DNA from 3 places in the Massilia sp. WG5 genome. Region 3 is predicted to be linked to each of the others. Evidence: predicted binding sites of a transcription regulator. Region 3 holds the regulator's gene; each other region holds the start of a gene.
The links. The regulator sigma-54, encoded in region 3, starts transcription at its own class of promoters, with help from an activator protein. The targets are predictions, from matches to a motif close to TGGCANGNAANCTGCTTT.
Positions count from the first base shown of each region.

Region 1 (3,275 bases), 610 kb from region 3:
GGCCATGATCGCTCCCGAAAAAAAGAAAGGCGTCCGCTGCCTGGCCGAACACATCGTGGATGTGACCGGGTGCAGCGGACGCCGTTGTCCTGTGTGCCGGTCCGCCTTTGGACCGGCTAAGTATTCATGGGATCGCCGTTGATCCTTGATGGGAGTGTTTGCAAGAGCCGTGCCAGAGACCTTTCCCCTTGGGGCGCCGGCCTGCACCCGGCGAATGCGCGCTATTGCGGTGCACCATGCCCGATAATGAGGCGCGGGCTTGCACCGTTCATGGGGAGATATAAGCGAGGGGATCGCGGCCGTTCCAGATCCGCCCGTCCATCAGCACCGACGAGCGCAGCAGGCCGGCGGGGGCGTCGACGCCCGCCATCCCGGCGGCTTCGCGGTACAGGTCGACCCGGTTGACGCGGGCGGCGACCGCCAGCCAGTCGGGATCCTCGCGCAGCAGGCCCCAGCGCCGGTGCTGGGTCATGAACCACATGCCGTCGGACAGCCAGGGGAAGTTGGCCTCCCCGCCCGCGTGGAAGCGCAGCGGATCGGGATCGTTCCAGCGCCGTCCGAGGCCGTCTTCGTAGCGGCCCTGCAGGCGCGCGGCGATCAGGTCGCGGCTGGCGTTCACCCAGGCCGGGCTGGCCAGGACCTCGGCCGCGGCGTCGCGGTGGATGGGCGACGCATCGAGCCAGCGCGCCGCCTCCAGCAGCGCCGCCACCAGCGCGCGGCAGGCCCGCGGATGGGCGTCGGCGAAGGCGGCGGTGGCGCCCAGGGCCTTGCCCGGATGGTCCGGCCAGATGTCCTGGCTGGCGGCCGCGGTGAAGCCGGCGCCGTCCAGCACCGCGCCTGCGCTCCAGGGTTCGCCCGCGCAGAAGCCGTCGATGTGCCCGGCCGCCAGGCTGGCCGCCATCTGGCCCGGCGGGACGGTCGCGGCCTGGATGTCGCGCAGCGGATCGATGCCGGCCGCCGCCAGCCAGTAATACAGGAACATCGCGTGGTTCCCGGTCGGGAAGGTGTGGGCGAAGGTGAGGCGGCGGCGGCTCTTGCGGATGTGGGTCGCCAGCGAGGGGCCGTCGCGCACGCCCTGCTCCGCCAGCGCGCGCGACAGCGTGATGGCCTGGCCGTTGCGCGACAAATTCATCAGCACCGCCATCGGCACGGCGCGCGTGCCGATGCCCGTCTCGACGCCGTATACCAGCCCGTACAGCACATGGGCCACGTCCAGGCTGCCATTGACCAGCCGGTCGCGCATGCCGGACCAGGAATGCTCCCGGCTGAGTTCGAGCTTGATGCCGTATTTTTCGTCCAGCCCGAGCACCGAGGCCATCACCAGCGGGGCGCAGTCGGTCAGGGGCATGAAGCCGGCGCGGATGCCGGTTTTTTCGGGACGCTCGCTACTCATAAAAGATCTTCCACATCGAGAATGCGCTGCGCCACCTCGCCCAGCTTCAGGTTCTTGTTCATCGCCATGCTGCGCAGCTTCTGGTAGGCCTGCTCTTCCGTCAGGCCGCTCCTGGCCATCAGCACGCCCTTGGCGCGGTCCACCAGCTTGCGGTCGGCCAGCTGGCGGCGGGTGCTCGATAGTTCGTCCAGCAGCCGGCGCTCGCGCCGGAAGCGCGCCAGGGCCACGTCCAGCACCGGCTTCACGCGCTCGGCCTGCAGCCCGGCCACGATATAGGCCGAGACGCCGGCGCCGAGGGCCGCATCCATGCTGGACGGGTCCTGATCGTCGGTGAACAGCACGATCGGGCGCGGATCGTCGCGGGTGGCAATCACGATGTGCTCGAGCACGTCGCGGGCGTCGGATTCGCTGTCGATGATGATCATGTCCGGCTGGATCTGGGCGATCCGCTCGGGCAGGAAGACATCGGCCGGCAGCGAGGCGACGATGTCGTAGCCGGACTCCAGCAACCCGATGCGCAGCGCCGTGTTGCGCCGGGCCTGGGCCGCCATGGCGTGTTCGCCGGCGCCGCACGCGGTATTGACCACGACGATGCGCAAGGTGCGCTGGACGGGGGATGGCGATTTCATGCCTTGGGAATATGCAAGTTCCGGGCCAGAGAGATATTTCCGAAATGCATAACAGAAGCAAAGACGGGCCGCAGTGCAAGTCGAACAAATATTCACAAAGCTGATCGAAGGAATCACAAACTAAAAGTTCCTTTATGTCTGAACTCTCCCTATACTGCACCGCAACAACAGAGATTTATCGGAGAACTTCATGAGCACCGCTACCATCATCCAGGCACAAGACAAAGGTCTGCGCCAGCAATTCGCCGACAGCATCGCCAAGATCCGCGACTTCGCGATCGAACTCTACGCCGCACACGGCGGCTGGATCGCCCAGAGCGAGACCCAGCGCGCCCAGAACAGCCGCGCCGAGCTGATGGCGCTGGCCGCCGCCGCCGAATCCCATAGCCCGGCCCTGTCGGCCGAACTGCGCCACTTCGCTTCCAAATAACAAGGACACCATCATGACCCCAGTCGAATACGTCACCGTCGCCATCTCGGCCCTGGCCATCGTCACCCGCATCGTGTTCTTCATCCGCAATCCGCACGTGACCACCCCGACCGAAATGTGGGCTGCCGATCACCCGCAGATGTGGCTGGCCGATCACCCGAAACTGAAAGAACTCAGCTAAGTTTCTTCAGTCGTCATCGTTCTCCGCGCCCGGCATTGGCCGGGCGTTGTCGTTTACGGACTTCGTACGTACGCAGGCGCGCGACGCCCCGCAGCGAATCCGCCCTCTCCGTTTGCCGGCTGCGCTAGAATGCCTTTTTGCAATTTCTACCCAGACCACAGATGCGCATTCCCGCTTCCGCTTCCGCTTCCGCTATCGCCGTCCTGGCTGCCCTGCTGGCCCTGCCCGGCGCTGCCGCCACCGGCGCCATCGCCGCCACCTCGACGCCCGTGACCCTCGACCAGGCCATGGCCAATCCGGACTGGATCGGCAATCCGGTCGAAACCGCATGGTGGAGCTGGGACGGCAAGCAGGTCCTGTACAAGCAGAAGCGCGCCGGCTCGCCGCTGCGCGACATCTACCAGACCGGCTTTCAGTCCGGCCTGAACAAGGCGCGCAAGGTCGAGGATGCGGAGCTTGCCAAACTGGATAGCGCGCTGGTGGTCTACAACCGCGAGCGCACCCGCGCCGCCTTCGTGCGCAACGGCGACCTGTTCGAGCGCGACCTCAGGAGCGGCGAACTGGTGCAGATCACCCGCAACAACGGCGTCGCCGTCAGCGCCCTGCAGTATGCCGCCGACGGCCGCGGCGTGCAGTTCCGCA
Region 1 is NZ_CP012640.2:4,573,613-4,576,887, reverse strand. Features, by position in the region: gene AM586_RS20455 (MFS transporter) at 1-6, opposite strand, end outside; gene AM586_RS20450 (CmpA/NrtA family ABC transporter substrate-binding protein) at 269-1,393, opposite strand; gene AM586_RS20445 (ANTAR domain-containing response regulator) at 1,390-2,022, opposite strand; gene AM586_RS20440 (hypothetical protein) at 2,213-2,452, shown strand; gene AM586_RS28290 (hypothetical protein) at 2,466-2,633, shown strand; gene AM586_RS20435 (S9 family peptidase) at 2,795-3,275, shown strand, end outside.
Region 1: the regulator sigma-54 is predicted to act here: its motif matches at 2,033-2,050, upstream of AM586_RS20445 (ANTAR domain-containing response regulator).

Region 2 (3,275 bases), 1.9 Mb from region 3:
ATCCGAAAGATATGGATTCACTATCCACCCAGATGTACAATCGGCGCATGGACCACCTGCTTGCCCTCCGCACCTTCGTACGCATCGCCGACGCCGGCACCTTCGGCAAGGCCGCCGACCAGCTCGGCCTGCCGCGCTCCACCGCCAGCAAGCTGATCCAGGACCTGGAAACCTACCTGGACGTCAAGCTGCTGCAACGGACCACGCGCCGCATCACGGTGACGCCGGAAGGCGCGCAGTACCACGAGCGCGCCCTGCGCCTGATCGCCGACCTCGAAGCGATGGATGCCGAGGCGCGCGGATCGCGGGCGCGGCCGGGCGGCCGGCTGCGCGTCGACATCGGCTCCTCGCTGGCCAACCTGGTGCTGCTGCCTGCCCTCCCCGACTTCCAGCGCCGCTACCCGGACATCGAGCTGCGCCTGGGCGTGAGCGACCTGCCGGCCGACCTGGTCGGCGAAGGCATCGACTGCGTGATCCGCGGCGGCGCCCTCGACGACACCTCGCTGGTCGCGCGCAAGCTGTGCGAGATGGATTTCGTGACCTGCGCCGCGCCGGCCTACCTGGAGGCGTCCGGGACACCCACCCACCCGCGCGAGCTGGAGACCGGGCATCGCCTGTTCAGCTATTTCTTGACCCGCACCGGCCAGCCGGTGCCGCTGCGCTTCCGCCAGGGAGAAGAGACGATCGCGATCGAGGCGCCGGTGGCGGCCGCCGTCAACGAGAGCACGGCCCACATCACGGGACTGGCGGCGGGACTGGGCATCGGCCAGACCTTCTGCTTTGCGGTGCAGGGCCACCTGGCGCGCGGCGAGCTGGTACGCGTGCTGGAAGACTGGGCCCAGCCGCGCCATCCGCTGTATGCGATGTATCCGTCGAGCCGGCACCTGAACGCCAAGGTACGGGTCTTCGTCGACTGGGCGGTGGAGGTGTTCGCGGCGCTGGACGACAGGACTTGAGAGCAGCTGACAACATCCTGCAGTTGACCTGGAAGCACAGCCAGGTACGCCGAGACACTGCCACCGTCTGCTATCGGGCCAAGAGCAGACATAGGTGCAAAAGCTGAGATTATGAAAAGTTACGAAGCTGTTGAGGACGCGCGCTCTGTATCCAACGACGTCTTGGCAGACGTAACAGGTGCGAACGCTGCTTGTGCCTTAATCGCGTCAATAGCTGCAAAGCTGAGCTATCTACCTGTGCTCGAACCGTTTGCAGTTATCGCACAACGAGAAAGGGCACAATGCGTTTGAGCGCAAAATAACATCGATTGACGAGATGTAACTCTACATGCCATAAGTTACCGAATCGCTCGATTCTTTCACGTATTGCTGAAAAAATCCTATATTTATTTCATTCAATATTGTCGCGTTCATGTCGACATTCTTTACATCAAACATAATGTAAGGTTTCTCATCACAAATTTACTCTTTATATACAATTAGTTACTAGCATATTTTGAGTATGGCATGGCTTTTGCGTATGGCGTTCTTGCCCCGACAAAAGGAGAACTGTGATGTTTAAGAAATATTTGACAATTGCATTAATTGCCCTTGTAACACTACCAAGCTATGCAACAGTGATTACATACAAGACCCAGCTTACTACAGGAAACAACTATACAACCACCTATACGGTGACACCATCGCCCGATGAGTTGCCAATTAGCGAATTCACAATCTACTTTGATTACAACTCATATGCAAACCTGGTCCTAAGTTCGTCGCCTGCAGGATTCGACTCGCTTTTGGTTCAGCCGGACACAGCACTGCCTTCTGATGGCTTTCTTGACGTACTAGCACTGACTGGAGGAATTGTATTCACTAGTCCGCAAGGAGGATTTTCGGTGTCTTACCTGTACACTGGCACCGGCACCCCGGGATCACAGCGTTTCGACATCATTGACAGCACAACGTTTGAAACTATCAGCTCCGGCTTTACCTCGGCGTCATCTCCTAACGATATACCTGAGCCAGGGACGCTCGCTCTGTTCACGTTAGGTGCAGCGGGGATTTCGTGCCTGACACGTCGCAGTCGCACTAAGCTCAAAACGCTTCCGAAAAGGGCATAACACCACCCCGAAATCGCCATCAGCAAGCTTACTTATACTATTTTGGTTTAAGTAGATTTGCGTTGACGGTTGCCCCAATGCCATTGCGGTTCATTCGGTTTAGATTTGAAAAAGAAACGTTCCTGAACCGCTTTCGATAATTCAACCGAATGAACCACCCAAACGCTTCCATGCCTGCTCTTGACTAAAAATCCTCTAGATAAAATGGGTTTTTCCATAAAGCCTGCCAGGGACTTAAATGTTCTTGATGAAACAATCACTTGGAAGATTTTTTGTCATGCATACTGCATGAAAACACTAGGTTTCGTTTAGTCAGTTGCCCCTCCTATGTCAGCGAGCAACTGCACACTTGGAGCGTTTTACGAATCCTCATCGACCGGCTTACATTGCATACTTTCAGGTCATTTTCCGCTCGACCTAACCCGTTAGGCTCGACCGAACCCTGTATTAGCCAGGCCAACAATAAGTTGCTTTACTATCTCGAGAGTCAACATTCATAAGCTCGAATTGTTATCTCGGCGTCTGTCTTTGAAACCGCCCGGCTAACAATACAACGACCCGACACCCACGTTATTTCGCTTCCGCTGTTTAAAGTCTGCTACTCAGTAAATTCTGTTACGGCGGGCCAGCTCATCGAAAAACCGTAGCAATATATCAACCCATTGCATGCATAGACTTTCTCGTAAACAAACCGTTTTTAATAACGGAAAGAATTTACGAAACAACAAAAGCATGCCCAGAATATTTATTTATTTTGGTTAAATATGCAATCTCATGAAATAGAAAGTATTTCCATGATCCACATGTTATCGTTAGCCTGAAACATGTTGTAAATACGCCATAATGTTATTCGTTTTTTGACATCTGTGTTTCACACGACTAGCATAAATGCGCTGCCGATTACTTCTTCTATTTTCTGCTGACCAACTTTATACATTTGACTCAGAATGCATCGGTTGCGTTCACTTGATACTTAATGGAGCTTTAACGTACGGCTTCCAATTCACAAGAGGTTTTATTGGCTAGCTCACCTTGACCTACCCTTTAGCATCATTGCCATTACGTTTTCTGGATTAAAGACACTTGCAAGAAGGTGACAAAAGCAATTGATTGGTTCGATCGTACGAACATCTTGAACCCAGCCAGATGCAATATTTCAGATCCTTAAGAAGCTGTGAAGAAGTGTGACCAACTTGTCTTGCCAAGAGGG
Region 2 is NZ_CP012640.2:5,851,247-5,854,521, reverse strand. Features, by position in the region: gene AM586_RS26150 (LysR family transcriptional regulator) at 48-956, shown strand; gene AM586_RS26145 (PEP-CTERM sorting domain-containing protein) at 1,511-2,065, shown strand.
Region 2: the regulator sigma-54 is predicted to act here: its motif matches at 1,460-1,477, upstream of AM586_RS26145 (PEP-CTERM sorting domain-containing protein).

Region 3 (3,275 bases):
GCGCCGTGCTGGAACTGCAGCGCGAGAACGGCAAGCCGCTGGGCAAGGCGCGCATCCAGGAACGCCTGGACGAGCTGCTGGCCGACCTGCAGATCGAGAAGCTGCGCGAGAACCCGGCGCTGTCGCTGTCGGGCGGCGAGCGGCGCCGCGTGGAGATCGCGCGCGCGCTGGCGACCGACCCGCGCTTCGTGCTGCTGGACGAACCCTTCGCCGGCGTCGATCCGATCGCGGTGATCGAGATCCAGCGCATCGTGCGCTTCCTGAAGGAGCGCGGGATCGGCGTGCTGATTACCGACCACAATGTGCGCGAGACGCTTGGCATCTGCGATCGCGCGTATATCATCAACCAGGGCGCGGTGCTGGCTTCCGGACGTCCTGACGATATCATCGCCAACGAATCGGTCCGCCGCGTCTACCTGGGTGAACACTTCCGGATGTAGCCATGAAACAGACGCTGCAACTCAAGACATCACAGCACCTTGCGCTGACGCCGCAACTCCAGCAGTCGATCCGGCTGCTGCAGCTGTCCACTCTCGAGCTGCACCAGGAGATCGAGCAGGTACTGAGCGACAATCCGCTGCTCGAGCGCCTCGACGATCCGCTCGACCGCTCCGTGCGCCTGCTGGCGGACGGCGCCATCAACAACGGCGCCTCGACCTCCACCACGCCTGACGCGCCGCCCGCCCAGAGCCAGGGCGAGGAGGGCAAGGACAACGCCGGCGGCGAGGGCGAGGGCGGCGACAGCGGCGAGGCCGGCGGCGCCGAGCACGACATGGAATGGGGCGAGCCGGGCCGCTCCGGCAACGGCGGCGAGGACGAAGACGGCCGCCCGCAGCTGGAAGCCAGCCCGGTCTCGCTGCGTGAACACCTGATGGAACAGGTGCGCCTGACCTGCATCTCGCCGCGCGACTGCGCGCTGGTCGAGATCGTCGTCGATACCCTCGACGACAACGGCTACCTCGAGGAATCGCTGGACGAGCTGCATGCGCGCATGCCGCCCGAACTGGAGATCGAGTTCGACGAACTGCGCACGGCCCTGTCGCTGGTGCAGAGCATGGACCCGCCCGGCGTCGGCGCCCGCAGCGCCGCCGAATGCCTGGCGCTGCAGATCCGCCGCATGCCCGGCGTGCCGATGGTGACGCGGCGCATGGCGCTGACCATCGTCGAACGCTACCTGACCTGGTTCGCGCAGCGCGAATTCAACAAGCTCAAGAAGGCCCTCGACTGCGACGACGAAGACCTGCGCGAAGCCCAGGCCGTGATCCGCCAGTGCAATCCGCATCCGGGCGCGGCCTTCGCTTCCGACGTCTCCGACTTCGTGGTGCCGGACGTGATCGTGCGCCGCGCGAAGGACGGCTGGAGCGTGCAGCTGAATCCGGAAGTGATGCCGCGCCTGCGCGTGAACAGCATCTACGCTGCCTTGATGAAGCAGGGAAAATCGGAGTCGCAGCTGAATGCACAATTGCAAGAAGCGAAGTGGCTCATCAAGAACATGCGCCAGCGCTTCGACACGATCCTGCGTGTAGCGCAAGCAATCGTCGAGCGCCAGCGGAACTTTTTCTCCCACGGCGCAGTTGCCATGCGGCCCCTTGTTTTACGTGAGATAGCTGATACACTAGGTCTACACGAGAGCACAATTTCTCGCGTCACAACGCAGAAATACATGCTGACGCCGCACGGCATGTTTGAGCTGAAGTACTTTTTCGGGAGTCACGTCGCGACCGAGGCAGGAGGCGAAGCATCCTCGACCGCGATCCGGGCTCTTATCGTACAACTCACAGGAGCAGAAGACCCCAAGAACCCTTTATCCGACAGCAAGATCGCGGAGATGCTAGGGGAACAGGGAATGGTTATCGCACGCCGCACGGTCGCGAAATACCGTGAGGCGCTGAAGATCCCGCCCGTTAGCCTTCGCAAATCCTTGTAACAAGCTGCCCAGCTGCGCAAGATGCGCGCATGTCCTGGCAGCGCATCTTCAAAGGAGTGTGTATGAATCTCACTATCAGCGGACATCATCTCGATGTAACCCCAGCAATCCGAGAATACGTACAGAACAAGCTTGAACGCATCACCCGCCATTTCGATCAAGTGATCGACTCCCACGTCATCCTCTGCATAGACAATCTCACCGAGAAAGAAAAACGCCAGAAGGCCGAGATCAACTTGCGCGTTGCTGGGAAGATCGTTCACGTTGCGAGCGCCGCACACGACCTCTACGCCGCGATCGACATGCTGATGGACCGCCTCGACAGGCAAGTCCAGAAGTACAAGCAGATGCTTCAGAATCACAGTAACACTCCGCTGAAACGCATGAGCAACGAATCCAACGAGTCCATTGAGGGAGGAGAAGCTGCCGCCGCAGCGTGATCATTCCGCAGGCACAGCAAGGACTAAGGGCGCATTGGCGCCCTTTTCGTTTGTTGGGCGCTAGAATGCCGTTTTCCATTTCATGAATAACAAAGAGACATGAGCGAATACGTGCAGACCCGCGTCGCCAACGGCACCGGCATCATTACCCTGGACCGGCCCAAGGCCCTGAACTCGCTGTCGCTGGACATGGTGCGCGCGCTGACGGCAGCCCTGCTGGCCTGGCGCGACGAGGCCGGCGTCGACGCCGTCATTATCAAGAGCACCAGCGAAAAAGCCCTGTGCGCGGGCGGCGACATCCGCTTCTTCCACCAGGCCGGGCATGCCACGCCGACGGGCGGGAGTGCGCTGCTGGAAGACTTCTTTACCGAAGAATACGCGCTGAACCACCTGATCCATTTCTATCCGAAACCGTATATTGCGCTGATGGACGGGGTGGTTATGGGCGGCGGCATGGGCATCGCCCAAGGCGGCCCGGACAGCGGCCTGCGCGTCGTGACCGAACGCACGAAGATGGCGATGCCCGAGGTGAACATCGGCCTGTTCCCGGACGTCGGCGGCAGCCATTTCCTGTCGCATGCGCCGGGCGCGCTCGGCATGTACCTGGGCCTGACCGGCAACACCATCGGCGCCGCCGATGCCCTCTACGTCGGCCTGGCCGACGTGTTTGTCCCCGCTGCGCAATTGCCTGCGCTGCAGGACCTGATCGCCGCCACGCCGGGCGCACAATTGCCGGCCGCGATCCGCGCCTTCGCGGCGCCGTTCGCAGCGCAGGCAGGCGACAGCCAGCTGCAGCAACAGCGTGCGCTGATCGATCGCCATTTCGCGGCATCCTCGGTGCAGGCCGTGATGGAGTCGCTGGCCGGCGACGCCAGCCCCTTCGCGCAGAAAGCCCTGGCCGCCATGCG
Region 3 is NZ_CP012640.2:3,959,811-3,963,085, forward strand. Features, by position in the region: gene lptB (LPS export ABC transporter ATP-binding protein) at 1-440, shown strand, start outside; gene AM586_RS17700 (RNA polymerase factor sigma-54) at 443-1,927, shown strand; gene hpf (ribosome hibernation-promoting factor, HPF/YfiA family) at 1,990-2,367, shown strand; gene AM586_RS17710 (enoyl-CoA hydratase/isomerase family protein) at 2,467-3,275, shown strand, end outside.